One region of the Candidatus Cryptobacteroides sp. genome, then DNA from elsewhere that is predicted to be linked to it. Evidence: riboswitches for the same ligand, from Rfam matches in the RefSeq annotation. Region 1 holds a riboswitch; each other region holds the start of a gene.
The links. A riboswitch is a leader RNA that binds a small molecule or an ion and turns the genes downstream of it on or off. The one in region 1 is predicted to bind S-adenosylmethionine.
Positions count from the first base shown of each region.

Region 1 (7,224 bases):
CAGCGTCAATATATTCGGGATTCTCTTCGAGCTCAATTGTTCCCAAATTATTCTGGCTATTAAGGTTGTGGACTTTCTGATACGGTTTGTATCCAATCATCTCCGCATTGACCTGGTACCATCCGGAGATCACATCCTTGATTTCAACTTCTCCTTTTTCATTCGAAATAGCAAAGTTTGTTATGGTCGTGTCGTTCTGAGGTACGAGATAGACAGTTGCATAACTGATAGGCTCTTTTGTCTTGGCATCCTGGAGCGACATCCTGAGGTCAATATTCCTGTTTCTATTGTAGCTGCTGAGGTCAACGACAACCTGTGCGTTTAGAGACACCGCAGAAAACAGAAGGAGCAGAAATGAATACAATAGCTTATGCATATTTTCAAACATATTCGAAGTATGTACAAAATTAATGGGTGGTAAGCATTCCGTAAACCACGTATAGATGGTTTTTAAATGGGAATTTACTCGGAGGTAGCTCTCCAATCATCTACAACATACAAAACTCCATCATATTCAAAGCAGACTTTATCCTTCTTACCTGTGAGATAAAGGAACATCTTCTGTCCGCTCCTGGTATTCTTGAATTTGCCGTAGTTAATCTTGCCGAGACTCATGCCGTTTGTCCTGATCAGGTGAGAGAGAAGCCCTTCTGGGACTTCCGACACCGTGATCTCGTCTGCGGGTATCTTGTTCCCCTTGCCGAGGACGACGCTAAGGTTGATGTTGTTGTCATTGTCAACGGTGATGCCTGAAGGCCAGTAGGTCAACATAAACAGAATGACGCCGGCCAGAATCAGGATAGTTGGAAGGATGGGTATCATAGTCAAATGTTTAATGCTTAATGACTTCATAAGAATGACTTTTGCAAATTGCAATTTGACCGACAGGTGAAAAAGAAAGCGATAATATTAATTATATATTCGGTTTCTCTGATATTACTATTGATGTCATGTCTAATAGGAAGCGATAAAAGAGGATTACCATTGCCTATCATACTTCTGATAGTGGCTGCAACATTAGGTGTAAGGAGACTATTGGAAAAAATAGATAAGCAGTAAATTCCCATTTAGCGAACCAGTAAAAATGTCTGGAATTGAAGATCTAACGGAACATAATTATTGAAGAACGCTCTCAGGGCAAACCCCCGAGAAGTTTTTCATGAGCAGTAAAATTTTAACATAAGCAAACAGCCTTGACACAGTTCAGCTGACGCCCCCGGATATTCTAAAAAATCCGCATTATTTTAATGTTCTAATTACAGGATGAAGAGAAGCGATCATCTTCCTCATGGCATCTGCGACATTGGCAATAATATCTGGCCACTGGTTTTCTGGATTATTCCAACCTCCTTCTATTTCTGTCCTTATCGAGCACACACGATATCCTATCATCTCATCCCAATTTAGACCTGGACCATAAGACGCATCGACTGATTGTTTATGTTCTTTAAGCTTATTGAAAATTGACAAATTCTCTTCATCGCATTCTTTACCCTTATCAATACGTAATTCACACCTTACCTTATCCTTGTTTAGCCAGATTGTCCACTGAAGTCCCCCAACACCAGATCCTGCCGCAATAAAGGTATCCTTGGTCGGAGATATATTCTTGAAAGCGGATAATCCCCTATCCTCTTTGAAGGTATTCAGAAGCGATTCCCAGAAAGAGAATCTCATATGAAAACGTTTAGCCTCCTCTTTCTTTATCTCACCCTTTTCTTTTGCCACATATGAAGGCTTAGACTTTACTGTAAACATAGGCGCCAACGAAGACTCGCCAATACGTATCAAGGTCATTTCTATAAGGTAGAAATCACAACCTGTATCTGTTTGGTTCAGCCAATCACAAGCATCAATGTGTTCCTGTCTTGCTTTCTCAACTATCCAGATGGCAACCTTTGCATCAAAAGCGGTTCTATATGTTATTATCTTACCGAGATGGTCATGGTTACTATCACCAAATTGATTCTCTATAACGACGGGAGCTCCATCTTCGAGTTCACACTGGATATCAACTCGGAAATTCTCTGATGTCTGTTCTGTCTGAGGATTACATAGACGAACCTTAATTTCATCCGATAAATAGTCCAAATTTTCAGCTAACCAAGGGGTAAAATTTTGTGCTTCGTATTTAAAGTGATTCCTCACTGACACCCTAGTGATTTTTTCAATTCTATTTGATTCCATAAACCGCTGATTTGAAAACAAATATAGGAAAAATTTTTAATGTGACTCAGCCTTAAAATTTCGCCAATAACAAGTATAGATTTCGATTCATTTGAAACGTTGAATTTTGACGACATCTTACTCCCTTTTAGAAATAAAACAATAACAAAATCAGTTCTAGCATTTTGTAACTTTATGCCAGTAAGTCATCTAACATTCCCCAAACTTCTCCTCATACATCACCTTAGCTGCTATCAGCCGGTCGACCTGCTCGATCAAGGGTCCTCGGACATACTCGAAGTTGGCAAGTTTGTACAGATTCTTGGTTGCATCAGCGATCTCGTTCTTTGCGAGTAATTGACTTCCGGATTCGATGCTGAATTGGATGCACGAGATTAAAGACGAGACTCTTCTGAGCTTTTGCTCCAGATTCTTAATCCTTTTCATCTCCCTATTCCGATGCCTCTCAGCGGTCTCTTTCTCCGACGGCGGAGTAGTGAGCACGATTCCATGGTCCTGGAAAGCAACCTGTAGATCGTAATACAAGATCTCCACGTTCTCGTAAAGGTGGTCATCTCCACCTAACGTACTCAGCGCAATACGCAGCTTCGTCTTCAGCTTCTTGACTCTCTGCATGAACAGGTCAGTCACCTCGCCGCTCTCCAGCTGTCTGCGCATGCCATCGCACATCACCGTGAACGACCGTTCAAGGAGGTCTTTGCGTTGCTTATATTCCTTTGCTGCAGCAAGGCATGCCAGAACGTCGTCTGGGAAACTGCTGTTGGCAATCTTTTCGTTCAGTTTGATTTCCCATCTCTGCATGCCGGTTTTATCTCTCTGTTTCGCACGATTCTGCTGAAGGCTCATATGGGTGTCGATCGCCACTTCTGCTGGAGATTTGTAATTGCTGAAGAACTCAGGATCGTCATAGTGGGTGACATGCCACCCGAAGCACACATTGCAATAGTAGCTGCGAACAGGCATGTTCTTTCGGGTCTGGTCCATGTCTTCTGTGTTGAAGCGAAGAAAGTCTTGAGCTTTCTTCTCAGATGAAAAAAGAATTTTCTTTCTACCGCATGCTCTGCAGTAATACCGGTTCCTTGTCGGTTTCATGACAGATGTTTTTTGATCATTATATAATCCGCATCATTTTGCCACCGTGGCATCCCTGCTCGGTTGGCGCCTCTCCTGGAGGACTCGCGATGCTTTACGAGTTTCTTGCCTAAAGGTCACTCATCGTAACACTGCAAAGAAACAACTCAATTTTGACAAGTCTTGACACAAATACAAAATAAAGTAAGACTTTTTATGTTTATGTCATAACCTGTCAAAACAGACATGTTTCTTTGTATCGTTATCATTAAGACTTCTGACGAAAACTATTTACAAAGACAACTTTGAAACATCCAGGGAGATCTGGATCTAAACAAAATGATGAATTATGTACAAGAGTTTTGATTTTGACATTCTGGGCAGAAGGGCCGAGATATGTATCTCTGTTGAGAAGACAGGTCGCAGAGGAAACAGATGGAATGATTATTCCTGCGTTGTAAACAGCAAGAAGTTTGAGGAGCTCATGAGAGGACTAAGAACAATTGAGTGTACTTTTACGGCTGCAAGTGCTCCTTTCTTCGTTGACTGGAACGAGTGTGATGAGCACGAAAAGAACGACTGCCTGTTCGTGAAGCCGATCAAATTCCGGATAGAGGATGACCAGAAGAGGCCCGATTCTATTAAGCCGTTGTACTGGTTCTACGATGGTGTCTTCCCTTATGTCGTGAGACTTCCACATAAGGTCCACGTTTGGAGACACAACTCCCATGACTCAATGACGTTCAGAGTGTATGGAGGCAGTATCGACAGAGGAGAGTTGTTCTCCCTTGATGAGAAGGGATTCAGAGTTCCAGACCCCGACGGCAAGATGTGTGAGTGGCGATTCACTCTCCAGTTGGAGTTATTGTAGGGTAAGATGAAACGACGAGGATAATTTGCTATATTTGAAAAATGCTTTGCATGAACAAGATAGTATTCAGTCCATTTTTTGACCAGGCCACATACAGCCGCCCGGAAAGCGACATCGTGTGCAGATACCGTGTCGTCGGAATGAAGGGTCTTCTTTCCGAGCTCGAGCTTCGAGCAGGTATGACCCACTCCGAGGTCTCCCCTTTCAACAGGCTGATCGCATATTACCGCGCAATCAGGAATGTGCTCGAGAAACCTGGCACCCATGATCCTTTCTACGCAAAGTCCTTCGAGAAGGACGACCTTAGCGTAGCTGGAGAGCTTCTCAGGTGGAGGGACGCGCTCGTGATGAGCGGTTGGAACGCATCCGTCTGCAACAAGTCCTTGCCTATGGCTTACAAGTTCAACGACCTTTCTGCGATCGAACCATATTTCGACGTAAAGGGCTCTGCGGACAGGTGGCATGACCTGCTCACAGAAAGCGGCTATCTTTCGGGTACGACGATCGAGGTAAGGGTTCCGCGCGAATCCTTGGACAAGATGGTAGTGGACGTACTCGAGAAGAGCGGAGCTACCCTTTCATTCGCAGATGCGACAGAGACGGCGCGTCTGGAGCTTCAGGCTGGTATCAGCGTTCTCCAAGTAAGGAACCGCGTGGACGCGTATCGCTATGCTGCTGGAATCGAGCCTGAAGATGGTCTTCTTATATCCAATGCCGACAACAAGGCTCTCAACGATGTGTTCCGTGCGCATGACCTTCCGCTGGCAAACGCTGACTATTCAGAAAGCAATCCGCTCACCTTGCAGTTGTTCAAGCTCGGTTTCGGTCTTTTCCGCAAGGATGTTGACATCAGGACTCTGATCAGCTACCTGCAGGTTCCATTCAGTCCGGTTCGCTATGGTCTGAGGAGACAGCTTCTCAAGCATCTTCTCAGCACAGGCGGAATGGGCAAAGGATGGGATGATATCCTCTCTGCGACAGATGAACCGTGTCCGGAGCTGAGGCTCGTGGGGAAATGTGGCGACACGATATCTCGAGAAGATCTTCTTCGGTACGCGGAACACCTTGGCACATGGGCATCAAAATATGCTCTGCATATCAGGGAGACCGGGGAAAACGGCGACATCGCAGAACAGCTCCTGGCACTTGCGCAGATGTCTGACGTCATGGGTGTCGTACTCGGAGAATCCGACGAAGATGTCTCAGTCGAGAGCCTGAAGAAATGGATCGACGGGTTGTACGGATCGTGCAGTTTCAGCGCTGAAAGAGCGCAGGTCGGTTCCCTCGACATCGTGGCTGATCCGAAATCCATAGTCGAAGGTCCGAGGAAACTCGTATGGTTGGACTGCAATGCATCACTCAAGCAGAAATACCCACTCTATTTCCTCTCCAATGCAGAGATTTCATGGCTTCGTTCCAATGGAGTGAACCCTGTTGACGAGGAGGACTTCGCTAAGGCGGCGAGCATCACGATGAGGATTTCCCTCGGACTTGTCACAGAAGAGATAGTCCTTGTCATTTCGCAGAAGGCTTATGGTTCAAGGTGCGACGAGCATCCTGTGGTCACCGAGATCAAGGCCAGGAATATCCCGTATGAGGAAATCACTGACCCGACAATGCCGCGTGGCGAGACGAGAGCGGTGCGTCCGTTGTCAGAGCCCGACGTCGAGATCAATCTCCGAGAAAGCATCGTCGTTCCGGAGAGAGAGAACGGAGAAAGCTACTCGAGCGTGGACACAATGATACAGCGTCCTATCGACTATGTCCTTGACTACATCGTCGGTCTCAAGGAGGCTGATCTCGGGCAGGTCGCAGATCTCGCTATCATCAAGGGAAATGTTGCCCACGCAGTGATCGGAGAATGTGCGAGACGACTTCGCGACGGTCGAATCAAGGAGTTGCATACTTCGGATATCGAAGGGATCATCGACTCTTACTGCCGCGAGATCGGTCAGCTTCTTTACAACGATAAGATGCAGTACGGATCATTCAAGCTCAAGCTGGTCCAGAGCGTCACGACTCTGCTGAAGATGATACTCGAACATAATCTCACCGTCGTCGGAGATGAAGTGCCGCTCGACGTGGTGCTTCCGCCTGTCGGAGGTAAGTCAATCGGACATTTCAATGCGAGAATCGACCTGCTGCTCAAGGACGAGAACGGAGATTTCGTGATCATCGACCTCAAGTGGAGCGAGTCCCGCCGCTACAAGGAGAAAGTCAGCAAGCAGACCGACCTTCAGCTTGTACTCTATGCCGAAGCTCTCACGGCAGCATATCCTGACCGCCGGGTGCTCGGCGCAGCATACTATGTCATTCCTCAGTACAAGCTGGAGACGAACAACGATTATTTCCAGTCATGGGACCGAAAGTCTTGCGACTATAATCCGATTCCGAGTCGCGTTGATGTATACGCTGAGGCTGTGCACTCGTATTGCTTCCGCAAGGGACAGATAGAGCGCGGAGTGTTGGAGAACGGTGAGCTGCAGCCGATGAGCGAGACAGACATGGAATATATAGAAGCGATGGATCGCGAGCAGCTCTATCCTCTCGACGGAGACTGGCTGGACGACGGGATCAAGGCCGAGGCTTATGGTGCTAAGAACTACGTATTAAAGGGCAGGTGCAAATGAGAAACATACATTACATAAACGCCGGAGCCGGTTCCGGAAAGACCTTCACTCTGACTTCCGAGCTGGTCAGGCTCATATCGAACGGTGATTGCAAGCCGTCGGAGGTTATTCTCACCACCTTCACAGAGCTCGCGGCATCCGAGTTCCGCCAGAAGGTGTACGATGCGCTCGTCAAGGCGGATTGCTTTGACAAGGCAGCGGGGCTGGATTCTGCGACGATAGGTACCGTACACTCCGTGGCTCTGAGGTATGTACAGAAATATTGGTACATCCTCGGCCTGGGCAGCCGCATGAATGTGCTCAGCGAGGAGGACAAGAGGGTGTTCATCAGCGAAGCCGTGGCTCGTGCGATCCACGACGAGGACCGCCTTGTATTCAAGAAGTTCAACGAGACCTTCACCAGAAAGGGCTATCGCAACGACGACCCATGGATTGACGTACTGAAGCAGATGATCGAGAAGGCTG
Region 1 is NZ_JBAEER010000045.1:445-7,668, forward strand. Features, by position in the region: partial or broken gene AC06ND_RS02865 (carboxypeptidase-like regulatory domain-containing protein) at 1-376, opposite strand, end outside; gene AC06ND_RS02870 (hypothetical protein) at 463-771, opposite strand; gene AC06ND_RS02875 (DUF4268 domain-containing protein) at 1,240-2,187, opposite strand; gene AC06ND_RS02880 (hypothetical protein) at 2,377-3,279, opposite strand; SAM-I-IV-variant riboswitch at 3,278-3,377, opposite strand; gene AC06ND_RS02885 (hypothetical protein) at 3,608-4,129, shown strand; gene AC06ND_RS02890 (PD-(D/E)XK nuclease family protein) at 4,180-6,759, shown strand; partial or broken gene AC06ND_RS02895 (UvrD-helicase domain-containing protein) at 6,756-7,224, shown strand, end outside.

Region 2 (5,789 bases), on a different contig from region 1:
GATCAGATGGTTTTATTAATGCGCACTGAGAGGTGCGCATTTTTTTAATACACAGGACTTCCACAAGGATTAGTAGGCATAGTGCTTTTGTAAGTCTCACTGTATCAACGGTTGCTCATGGCACGAGCGACAAAAAATGCGTTGTTTTTGTCGCTCGCGGCGGGTATTTCGAGGTTTTGAGCTGTTTTGGTGGCGCGAACTCCAAAAATCGGCGGTTTTTTGCGCTCGTGGCAAACTATTCTAGGTTTTATGCTGTTTCCCTGCTGCGAACTCAACTTTTTCGCTGATTTTTTGAGTTCGCGGACGCATTTGTACTTTTTTGGCGTGTTTTGGTGCTGTGAACTCAACTTTTCGTCTGTTTTTTTGAGTTCGCGGCCTGGGGTAACCTGGATCAGAAAAGTGAACAATTAATCTAGCGATACTTTGACAAAAGTTGTCAAATCGCAACAGTACTTTCGCAAATGTAATAGGGGGGAAGAAGAAAATTTGAGAATTGTAGACAATATTTCGAGTTCTCGTTCGTTATCTATTCAGAACCCTTTAACAAAGAGATTATGGAAAGAAAAAAGAAATCGACTATGGAAAAGATCGGAGTAGTCGTCGTATATCTGATTGGATTTGCGTTTGTGTCTACAGTTATATGGCTGGTTTGGAACTGGGTGGTTCCAGGAGTGACAGGCTGGGGACGTATCAGCTGGCTCCAGGCCTTTGGAATCAAAGTACTTGCGGATATTATTGCTTCGAAGGTTTCTGGAGACTTTGAACTCGATGATGATGAAGATTACGAAAAGCCATTCTCGGTGTCACTGAATATTAGGCAGGATGAGCTCTGATGAATAGGATCGATCGTCATAAACGTCTGGAACTATGTCTTAGCGTGCATGGGAGAAAGCTATTCTCTTATGTCGCTAAGCGTATGCCCACGGCAGACGCCGAAGACATCGTTCAGGAAGTCTGCCTGAAGTTCCTCACGAATGAGAAAACTGCCCCTCAGAATATTCCAGCATGGATTTTCAAGGCAGCTAAGAACCTTATCATCGACCGTAGCCGCAAGAAGAGGGAAGAACTCCTGGAAGACCGAAGTATCCCTTACGACGCACTTGACGAGAAGGCAGACATCCTCAAGAAACTGAACATAAAGGAACTTCGCGAAAGGATAAGACAGGCGATAGCCTCACTCCCGGAAGATCAGAAGTTCGTGTTCATCGAAACCGAGATTAATGGCAAAAGCATCAAGGAGATCGCCCAGGAGACCGGCATCAATCCCAACACCTTGTTGTCCAGAAAGCATAAGGCAGTGCTTACGCTGAGGGAGAAATTGGCTTAAATTATATCATCATTTATGAACAGTACCCTGGAATTCTGCATAGATGTTCTGACCTCTGACAAAAAGATCTGCGGAATCCGGGTCTGAATATGAAAGAGAGATTCTATATTTCTGGATACCATCATGGACAGAGAAGTACACGGTATGGACTCCTTTCCTGTCTTTGGTCGTAACGGAGACAGGCTCATCCTTGAATACAAGTCCATAGGATACGCTAGAGTCCAGCAGGTGGTATTCTTCCGAACAGAACAGCGGGATGTAAGCGTCAAGCTTTCCGTCGTTGATGCTGATGGAATATCCGTCAGGCATCTGAACCAGCATTCCATCATTGAACATCCTCTCGACGTTAAATACAAATTCATCAGAAGCATTCGACGATGTCTTCTTTGGCGCTGATTGGGCATACGCACTGGTGAGGGAAGTCAAAAGCAATGCGCAGATAACGCAAATTGTCATCGAAGTTCTTTTCATGGTAAGATTGTTTTTGAGAGCGTGAATTATATTTTGAAGTGCGACGCACTTCAAAATTAAACATTAGTTTACAATGTTCAATAGAAGTCAGGTAAACGAGCGACAAAAATCGCTTTGTTTTTGTCGCTCGCGGCGGAGGGGAGCGGAGGGGGAATGTTATCTTTTGTCGGTGGCATTCTGTTGGCCCGGGCTACCGGAAAAAATCATCTTTTTTATATGTGTGTCAAGAGTTGTCAAAAAGGTGAGGTAGATTTGTCTTGTGTTTCGGTGGGAGATATGAGGTGGGAGATATGAGATGAGAGACATAAGGTGAGAGACATAAGGCAAGAACTCGTAAAGCATCGCGAGCCCTCCAGGAGAGGGGCCAACCGAGCAGAGAAGCCACGGTGGCAAAATGATGCGGATTATATAACGATCAAAAAACATCAGTCATGAAGACTTTCATTCTCAAGTGGAGACCTAGAATCTCCAACTACAAGTTCAGCGATTTCAGCTACAACCTTCAGAACATCGACTATCTTGAATTCAATTGGCAAGTGGACGAATACGAGAAGGCGAAAGCCGGCGACCGATTCTATATGCTTGTCACTGGTACGAAAAGGGAAGGTGTCGTGATGAAAGGTTACTTCATCTCGGATCCTTATGAGGATGCCGATTGGGCAGGCGGAGATCGTGCCGTCCACTATATGAGGATGGACGTACAGGTAATGATCGATCCCCGTAGATGCCCGATTTTGTTGACATCAGAACTGTCGGACGCTATGCCGGAGTTCGACTGGAATCATTGTCGTTGCGGAAGTGAACTGCCGGAGGAATACATAGATGTCATGGAGTCTATGTGGGATGAGTATTTCGAAAACAATGAGGACATCTTTGACTGGAAGATCGCAAATCACAGATTTATTCCTTTTACAATCGATGATGCTTGGCTGATCGCTAATGATGTTCATGAGGACCAGGTGGACATGTATGGGAACTCTGTCTTCGAACATGTGTATAAAACCGGCTTCAGGGGAAACAATAGGGAAGAGAAGATATGCGGATTCCTGCACGAATTCCTTGACTGTGACGGCTACTCAGTCGAAGATCTGATTGAAGCGCATTGTCCGGAACGCATCATAAAGACGTTAGAACTCTTGAAGTATGATAAGGACATGCCGTATATGGACTACATAAGGAAAATATGCGAGTCCGGAAACAAGACTGCCATAGCAGTGAAATGCAATGACCTTGATGAAACCCTCTCGTTAGACAAGGCTGCGGGAAATCTCGAGCAGATGCGGATGCATGCAGAAGCTATTCGGATGTTAGTTCCCTATAAATTGTCCTTGATGCCTGCCCGATCTAGTAGGCGCTAGGAGCAGTAAAGATTTACGACTCTGAGTCCTCCTCGCGCTTGTCCATGTAGTCCTCGGGAAGGTAATCGTCATTCGCGGCATCCACGATTTCGTCCCATTCATAACCTTGATCGAATGCGTCGAAATCCTTGTCCTGAGCGTAATACTGTTCCATGTCCTCCATCCTCGCGCGGATAGCGTCATTGGTGTCAAACATTCTCCTGTGGGTATAGTGCGCACCGGTGGTGCTTCTCGAGCGTCCCGATCCGGACGACCTAGAAACACCGAGGCCATGAGATGACCTGCTCGAAGAGCCGCCCATCACCGAATCATATTTCTTCTGCCATGGATCCTTGGGAAGATTCCTGCCTCCGCTCTTCGGAGGGAAAGACCGATTCCTGCCGATGAACGGATTTCTCGGTCCCGTACGTCTCTTGCTCCATGGATCCTGGTGCCCTCTGATAGGCTTTGAGACGAATGGATTGTATCCATCCGTCCTGAAGAGCCCCTTGAAGTGACGACCTCCTCTTCCTGTCCCTCCGAAGAAGACCAGACCAAAGAATGCTAATATGCTCGACAATATACCCATCTTATTCTGCCGTCTTTATTTCAGTCAGTTCGCCCTGGAGAACATAGTAGAGATATGTGCCGAGGACGGTGTACCCCAGCTCTTCCATTGCTTTTCGATACAGATGGAGCTGAGACCCGTAATCCGTGCTCGCATGTGAGTTCTTGAAGTCGATAATGACACATCGCCTGTCTGGAAGCGCCCATACGTAGTCAATCTCTCCGATTACGGTCTGTCCGCTGGCCATTCTCTGCGAATATGAGAGCTCATGGAACTCCTCGACAGGCTCACCGAAGGTGCTCTTCAAATGGCGGTGCAGTGCCTTGAACGAAGCATCCAGCGACTTCGGCGAGACAAGCACATCCTGAAGTCCGAAGTTCCGGATCAGCCTTGCCGCCTTCCCGGTTCCATCGACGCCCGGAGCGCATACCGCAAAGAAATTGTGTACACATGTTCCAAGCGTCTGAGGGTCGTATGAACCTTCCAAGGGAATCTCATCTGCAATCTTGACGCATTCTCCCTTCTCTGACGATACATGGACGGAGAGACTCGACGGACTGACATACTTGTTCTTCCTCTCGGTGTGATCGACAGCCGGACGGTACCATGTCGCATATTCCTCATCGGAAACATACTTCTCATCTCCGAGCCCATAGATCTCAATCACGCGGGACTCCGGCACAGAAGAATCCCATATATGGACATAGGACCCGTGCACGAGCGACTTCAGATCAGCAGGATTGAGCCCACTCTCGGTGAGCCAGTGGAACTTGTCCTTCATGAACGATAGCGTGACGATATAGTCCCTCGCACGCGTGAAACCCACATACAGCAGACGCTTGTTCTCCTCCCTGCATTCCTCGACATAATCTCCATACGCGCTCGCAACAGTTGGAATCTCCATCACGAAATCAGGCACGCCATTCCTGTCGGTTGGGCGGAAATCCGGGATGTACCTCAGGAACGTTCCTCTGGCAGTCCTGTCAATATTCAGATTGTAGATGAAACGAGGCTTGAGGTGGTTGTCGGCAAGCTGATGCTTCTTCAGATCCATAAGGATCACCATCCTCCACTCAAGACCCTTGGAGCCGTGATAAGTGAGGACCTTGATTCCGTCGTCCGTATTGCTTGGCTTCGGCGGCATCTCGAGGGACGAAACATAGGTGATATAACCCTGGATAGAAGAACCGATACCGAGCTGGATACAGTGGTTGTCATATTCTCTGGCCATAGCCTGAAGGACGTCGAGGTTAGCCTGACGGTTATTGTTGTCACCCCATCGTGAACAGAGCCCCCTGATGTCAAGCTCATCGATGATAGTATCGACGATGTCTGGCACGCCCTGATGCTTGACCCTCTCTGTTATCTCCATCAACCTGCTCTCATCGAAGTCCTGGAGTATCTTCTCCTTGTCGAGAATAATCTCCTCAAGCGAAGTGTCATCGATCAGCATAGAAAGGACGGCCTTCGTATGATCATCCTTCATCAGCATATACCTCAGAACTGCGAATACAAGCTGGGTCTCTGCCTTATATACGATGAAAGCCTCAGGTGAGGAAACCGGGAGACCGTACGACTTGAGCCATCCGGCGACTTCCGCCACTTCGTCGTTACCGCGACAGAGAATGGCGATATCTCGCGGCCTGAGGTCGGTCTTGGCAAGGACATCGATGATCTTCTGCGAAAGCGTTTCCTTGGTTATATTGTCGGCGCAGTTCCAATGCTGAATAGGGTTGGCTACGACGGCGTTGTTCCCGTCGGGGGCATGCTTCAGCTCCGGATCCGGATAACGCTCTGAATCCGTGAAAAGCATCCTTGCAATGCTGCTGTCGAACTCCACGATCTTCTCGGATGACCTCCACGAATAGGGTAGACTCTCGTATTCGAAACCCTCTCCACCGGTCCTGATCTTGGATGTGATATCCATCACGACCTCCGGCACGCTTCCGCGGAATCCGTATATCGACTGCTTCGGATCGCCTACCCAGAAAGACTGCTCAACGAGCTCGGAAAGACGCTTGAAGATTTCGATCTGAATCGAGTTCGAGTCCTGGAACTCGTCGACGAAAACATACTTTATACTGCT
Region 2 is NZ_JBAEER010000180.1:942-6,730, forward strand. Features, by position in the region: gene AC06ND_RS09805 (hypothetical protein) at 579-833, shown strand; gene AC06ND_RS09810 (RNA polymerase sigma factor) at 833-1,327, shown strand; gene AC06ND_RS09815 (hypothetical protein) at 1,337-1,798, opposite strand; SAM-I-IV-variant riboswitch at 2,132-2,231, shown strand; gene AC06ND_RS09820 (hypothetical protein) at 2,230-3,156, shown strand; gene AC06ND_RS09825 (hypothetical protein) at 3,170-3,724, opposite strand; partial or broken gene AC06ND_RS09830 (UvrD-helicase domain-containing protein) at 3,726-5,789, opposite strand, start outside.
Region 2: linked by a shared signal. The riboswitch ahead of AC06ND_RS09820 (hypothetical protein) and the one ahead of AC06ND_RS02880 (hypothetical protein) in region 1 are both predicted to bind S-adenosylmethionine.

Region 3 (6,815 bases), on a different contig from region 1:
GTCAGCCGGTCCACGCGACATCGTCGGCGGCATCTATGCTGTCCGCCTGGTGACGAAATAGGGGCGATAGGTGGTTTTGCGGTATTGTGTGTTGCCGCAGATGTTTACTTTCCGAGGACAGGACGGACAGGGAGGCCGCTGTATCTTTTTATGCGTCCTCCTGTATATAGATCCAGTATCCGGTCTGCCCGGAGAACGAAGACTCTTGATGGGTAGTCTTCCTCCAATTCGGAGCTCCAATAGTAGGCCTTTACGTGGTAATCTCCGACTACACCTGGACTAGGAATGCCTTCTGCCGTACTTAACTCTCGGTATCCTGCTGCCGGCAGATAGATCTTGTTCCCGGAAGTGGGCCCGTAGATTGATTCGACGTAGAATCCTTTGACGGAGATTACTTTTTTCCCCCAGTCATAGACCTCCTCGGACTCGACGTCCATTGTCCATTTGTAGAAATTGGAGTTGGTGAGGATGGTACACTCCTCGATGGTCGGAAGGCGCCATTTGCCGCCCCACAGAGCCTGTGCGATGTCTTCGTCACCACCCTCGTAGGTGTCCATGGTATACTCGTCTTTCACCCATGGTTCGCCCCATGAGTAGTAGTCTCCATCCTCGAAGATGGAGCTTGCTCCAATGTTGGTGGTTGCCCATATACCTGCCTGGCCCATGTCTACATATCCATGGCCCTTGTGGCTCCTGTGGATGCCATCGTCATCTTTTGTGCAGGAAGAGAATATCAAGGCGACGGCTGTCGCGAGTATAGTCAGATAGTGTGCTTTCATGTTGTCTTTCTCCGAACTGTTCGATGCAAACTTACGAAAAACTATTGCAGCGGCAAAACATACCGCATTCCAGAACATATCGGATCCTGGTTAAATGCTTCGCAATCTTGGATTAGTACCACCTACAAATATATCGATTATCGTCTTCCGTGAGACAGAATCGTGCTCAGAAGTACCGTCAACCGCGAAATAGTAGTACCTTTGTGCCAATGAAGATGACATTGGGAAACATAACACAGGAGCGTAAGCGTACGCTGATAAGCATATCGGTATTCTATGTCATCGCCGTTGCCATCAGGGCCGCAGCGATGCAGATCAATCCACCTTCCACCATGGGATTCATGTTCCTGCTCAGGGGATGGGCGGAAGGCCTCGGCCCATGCATCGGTGCCCTGGTCGCGGTCATCCTGTTCGGACGAAAGTTCTTCTGCAGCATCAGCGGAAAGTCCCTGGTCAAGTCCGTGATATCCGTGGCAATCCCTTTCTGCATATGTGCCATATTGGACTGGAAACTCAGTTTCATGCTGCTGGGGTTCATATTCTACTCCTTCCTCGAAGAAGTCGGATGGAGAGGATATCTTCAAGGAGAGCTCGGCGATAAGTCGGAATTGGTGAGTTCGCTGATCATCGGTTCAATGTGGTTCTTCTGGCACCTCAGATTCCATCTCAGCCTCGGTTCCCTGATATTCCTGATGATCCTCGTGCTGGGGTCATGGGGCATTGGAAGGATCGCAAAGGACACCCACAGCCTGATGGCATGTGCATGCTTCCATACGCTGTACAATTTCTCCACCCATGGATTCTTCCAGTTCACTCCAGCCGTCATCTGCATTTACGTTGCCGTCGTAGTCTCATGGTTCGTCGTCTGGTACACGCCATGGACAAAGATTTTTCGCAGATGAAGATTGATGACGCCATGAGGTTACTGGTACCATGAATAATGGATGCGTGTTTTCGTGACTAATAAAAAATGACTAAATTTGCGCGATTCTTAAACCTACGACCTATATGAGCGTTTCACGCACGGAGAACCTAATATCCAGCCTCTCCTTCACATCAGCATATCATCACTGGAAACTCATCACCAGGACCATATTCCTTATCATGGTCATCGTTGACCATTTCATCTGCAGGGCACACGACGTAGACTACTTCTCGAACCAAGGCCTCCATACATCATTCTTCGCAATGGCCATCTGGGTGCTGTTCATGATGGAGATGGTACTGCGCCTGCTCCCATCAAAGCTGGAGTCAAACGGCTGCCAGAAGCAGTTTCCTAGCATGTACAAACCGGGAAAGGGAAGACCTATCGCCGGCACCGCAAAGAGCGGACGAAAGTTGACCGCCCTCGTTTGGCTGTTGATCAATCTTCCGTTCGCTCTGCTCTACTATTTCGGTGTCATCCGCCAGAGCGGACTCATGATCGTTGCAATGATCTATTCCGTCTGTGACATGATATGCATCCTCTATTTCTGCCCGTTCCAGACATGGATAATGAAAAACAGATGCTGCACGAACTGCTTCATCTACAATTGGGACTACGCAATGATGTTCACTCCGCTGATCCTTGTCCGGACATGGTTCAGCTGGAGCCTGATAGGCTTGGCGCTGTTTGTCGTGATGGTATGGGAATACAGGCTCTGGCGCTTCCCTGAACGCTTTTCTGCTGAAACTAACCTCAACCTCTCATGTGCGAACTGCACCGAAAAACTCTGCAAATCCAAGAAACAGTTGCAGAATTTCATCGTTAAACTAGAGAAGGATTACCGAATCAAGGACATACGCAAGCAGATTGGTATCGACAACCGCTACGATCGCGATGAATAGTTTCTGTCGACCGACCGTGCTTAAGAACACCTTTGAATAGCGTAAGGACATCGTAGATTAATTGAAGATAGCCATGGCATATACGAAGAATGAAGAAATAGCTAACTCGACGACACATGCGGCCGGCATACTGCTCGGCATCGTGGTCGGCACCATCTTCGTGGTGCGCTTCGCCGTCGGTGGAGACGCATGGGTGCGGTGGTCGGTTGCGCTCTACCTTTTCGGCATGTTGAGCTCCTACGTTGCCTCTACCGTGTACCATGCACTGCCGCAGGGGGACGCAAAGTCGCACCTCCGAAAGTGGGACCATTCTGCCATCTACTGGCACATAGCCGGAAGCTATTCTCCGATCACCCTGCTCGCTCTTCGCAGCGAAGGTGCATGGGGCATCACCCTTTTCTGCGTTATCTGGGGAGTGGCCATCGCCGGCACTATCCCGAGCTTCATCAAGCTCAAGAACCATAGCCACATCCAGACCGTCAGCTATGTGCTGCTCGGCCTTACCGGAGTGATTGCATTCGGCCCGCTGTGGAGAACCGCTGGTGCCGCTGCGTGCCTGTGGATCATCGCCGAGGGCGTCATGTACATCACCGGCGCGGTCTTCTACTCAATCTACAAGAAACCGTACATGCACACCGTCTTCCACGTCTTCGTGCTGCTCGGCACCATCTGCCACATCGCCGCCATCTGGGGCATATTCTTGCAGTATTGCTAGTATAAGTATCGTCAACGGCAAAATAGTCGTACCTTTGTGTGACGAGAAGCAAATTCACAATGGGAATGAAAAAGGCACCGAAGAAACTGCGCATAACGCTTGACGACTTCATGCTCGCTAACCGAAAGGCGGCGCGCGATGAGGAGATCAGGGCGCATGGACGTCCCGTTTCCTCTAGGACTGTCCTGCACAAGTCCCGCAAGGCCTATGACCGCAGGCAGAACAAGAAGATAGATTTCGAATGACCCTCTGGGCTACAGGCTCTCGATGAAGCGGGTGTAGCTGCGGACGTAGTCGGTGAGGGCGGGGGAGTCGACGATTCGAACGTCCGCAGCCAGGCCGATCACGAAGCGCCCGACCCCCTCCATCTGGGTCACGTCCGTCTCAAGCAGCCAGCGGTCGGGCGCGAGCTGCATGAGCTCGTATTCGGCGAGCGGAAACTCCTCGACCAGCAGATTGCGCGCCCTGCGGTTGAGCTCGATGCGTACATGGGTCTTCGTCGGACCGCTCATCCTGAAAATGTCCATCTCCGGCTTGCAGTGCTCCGGCTCGAACTCCCACCCATCCGGAAGGATCTCCACCGAGCCGATCCTCGAAATCTTGTACATCTTGTTGGAGCGGCTCACCATGTCGTATGCCCATACGCAGACGTACTCCGCCGTGAACTCGTACGGCTCAACGAGCACATCATGAACCCCCGAATTCGACGACTGGTAGTCCTTAAGGACGACGCGCTTGCCCTCGGAAATCGCCTCCTCGAGCGTCTGGATCGCGTATGCTACCTTCTTGTTGTCCGTGTACCGCTCGATCGCAGTCACGTCGTACACCGCCGAAAGCTTCTTGTAGAGGTTCGCCTTCATCCCGTTCGACTGGTCGAGCCCCTGAATCAGGTTCGTCAGCACCTTCGCCTCCTCCTCGGAAAAATACACGAGCTTCTCCAGGTCCTTCGACGCCTTCGGCATCTTCATCAGCCTGTAGATGTTCCCATGCACCTTCTCCACCACGAAGCCCGCGTCCTTGAAGGTGTCGATATATCGGTAGATGGTCCTGTACGAAGTGTCCATCTTCTCCGCGAGCTCATCGATGGTGAAGAGCACGCTGCCCGACATCAGTCTCATCAGGCGGAGCATACGCTCGATTTTCGGTTGGTCCATAGTGTCGCTAATTTTTATGGACACGAAGTTAGCAGAAAAATCGCAATATTTTTCTGCTTGTGACAAAACTTGTCAAAAATGCGGAATACATTTGCGCTGTCTTTCGATGGGAGACGTGAGATGAGAGGTGTACGGTGAAAGCCTGCGTCTGGAATCAAACGACGAGCGTTTTTTCGAGAGACATACGACGAGAAACTCGTAAAGCATCGCGAGCCCTCCAGGAGAGGCGCCAACCGAGCAGGGATGCCACGGTGGCAAAATGATGCGGATTATATAATGATCAAAAAACATCTATCATGGAAAACATCAATGAGGAGGAGGTATTCACCTTCAGACTGAACGAGGTCGAGACTAAAAGAGCGAAGGCCTTCTGCGCCCTGCACATGATGCACGTCGCGCACATGCCGGCCGGCGAAGCATTCTGCTTCAAATTCATCCCATCGCACATCGGAATCGTTGCGATCCTGCAGTGCATGACATGCAATGAGCACATCGACCTGACCGACTATGAACAGTTCTAGAACCTTTAAGACAACAAGACTATGACGATCTACAAGGACAATGCGCCAACTTCCAGGGAGATATGGCTGGAGGTGGAAGACGGAATGGTGAGGATGGTCCAGCAGGACCTCGGACCGGCTTGCCAGATCATGACCGGCGAGGACGAATATGAGAGGGAAGTGTCCTGCAAGCTAAAGGACCTCGAGACTGTGCTAAGGCTTAAGGGCGCAGCGGCGGTCCTGGACCAGCTCTCGAAGATGTTCCATAGCTCTGACTCGATCGACCGCTTCATGGTCTACCTTTCGCAAAACGGAATCAGGTACGACGTCTACTCTGACTAGCCCGCTTCGGCGGCGGGTTTATGCTTGTGCTGGATTGCTCGGAGGTAGGTTTTGCGTGCGGTGGAATGCTTCTGCGGTGGGTTTAGGCTTTCGCTGTCCTGATACGGCCGTGGGTTATGCTTGTGCTGTCACGAACGACAAAAATCGTCTTGTTTTTGTCGCTCGTGGCAGTGTTTTCGATGTTTCGGGCTGTTTTGGTGGCGCGAACTCCAAAAATCGAGTTGTTTTTGTCGTTCGTGCCAGTGTGGCAATGTTCAAATGACATACATGAAGATATGAGCGACAAACATTGAGTATCAGAGAAAGAACAGCTGATTCGTGACTGTAAAAAAGAGTGTGACCTCGTTAGTATTCAGGAACTTTCACAAGGAACAACTCAAGATCGTCAGTCTCATTTGATGCTTCCAATGGAAATTGGGAAATTGAAGTAAGTGTCCGGGAATGGCTCGTCTTTGAGGGTGAAGTGCCACCACTCGCACTCGTAAATCTTGAAGCCGTGTCGCACCATGGCTTCCTGGAGAATCATGCGGTTGCGGTACTGCTCCTCTGTGATGGGCCTATAGGCTCCAATCTCCTGTCCAGGCTGGACATCGGGATGTGACGCAATCCCAAAATAATCAAAGGTACAGCCCATGTCAACATCCTTTTGCAGCTTCATGTCGAAAAGGGTCAAATCAACGGTAGAGCCACGTGTGTGGCTGCTTTTCCTTGCCACATACTCCTGAGGCACCAGCACGGACTTGTCCAGCTCTGGGTAGAAGTACTCTTTCATGCGCACGTCATCAATATTCTCTGCCCATTCCATAAAGTAATCCACGGCACACTGAGGACGGTATGCATCATAAATCTTCAGAAGGTAGCCCTGTTCCTTGAGTTCGTCACTTACCACCTTTAGGGAATCTGCTGCTTGACGGGAAAGGATTGCCACCGGTTCCAGATAGCCTGGAATACGGTCACCTATGAAATTGAAGGTGCTGTAGTAGCGGATTTCCAAAATCACATCCGGAATATGTTCGCCGATCAGTACGAACTGTGAACTGTCCATTTCCGGAGCCTTCTGCGACGTGTTGTGGATACACGAGGAGGTGACGAGGAGCGCCGAAACAACGGCAGAAATTATCGAGAGTATACTTTTCATTTTGCTCATTGCCATTAATTTGAACTACTAATATACAACAATTATCCCTGACGAAGTTGTCAATTGATAATTTTTCACATCTCTTATCAAGGTCGCAAAGAACGAGCGTCGGCCTTTCGACTGGGAACAGATTGACGACGTGACTTTCCAATCAGCATTGAAGCGGGAGATGGATTGTCAATCCATAAGTGGGTTATGCTTGCGCTGGCCTGCTCGGAGGTAGGTTTTGCGTGCGGTGGATTGCTTCCGCGGTGGGTTTATACTTGTGCTGTCACGAACTCCAAAAATCGGCTGTTTTTTGGCGTTCGTGGCAGTGTTTTCGATGTTTTGGACTGTTTTGGTGGCGCGAACTCCAAGAAT
Region 3 is NZ_JBAEER010000071.1:202-7,016, reverse strand. Features, by position in the region: partial or broken gene AC06ND_RS04350 (DUF6805 domain-containing protein) at 1-61, shown strand, start outside; gene AC06ND_RS04345 (hypothetical protein) at 105-779, opposite strand; gene AC06ND_RS04340 (CPBP family intramembrane glutamic endopeptidase) at 989-1,681, shown strand; gene AC06ND_RS04335 (hypothetical protein) at 1,788-2,606, shown strand; gene trhA (PAQR family membrane homeostasis protein TrhA) at 2,680-3,321, shown strand; gene AC06ND_RS04325 (hypothetical protein) at 3,387-3,566, shown strand; gene AC06ND_RS04320 (helix-turn-helix transcriptional regulator) at 3,576-4,475, opposite strand; SAM-I-IV-variant riboswitch at 4,674-4,773, shown strand; gene AC06ND_RS04315 (hypothetical protein) at 4,772-4,996, shown strand; gene AC06ND_RS04310 (hypothetical protein) at 5,018-5,317, shown strand; gene AC06ND_RS04305 (M15 family metallopeptidase) at 5,709-6,464, opposite strand.
Region 3: linked by a shared signal. The riboswitch ahead of AC06ND_RS04315 (hypothetical protein) and the one ahead of AC06ND_RS02880 (hypothetical protein) in region 1 are both predicted to bind S-adenosylmethionine.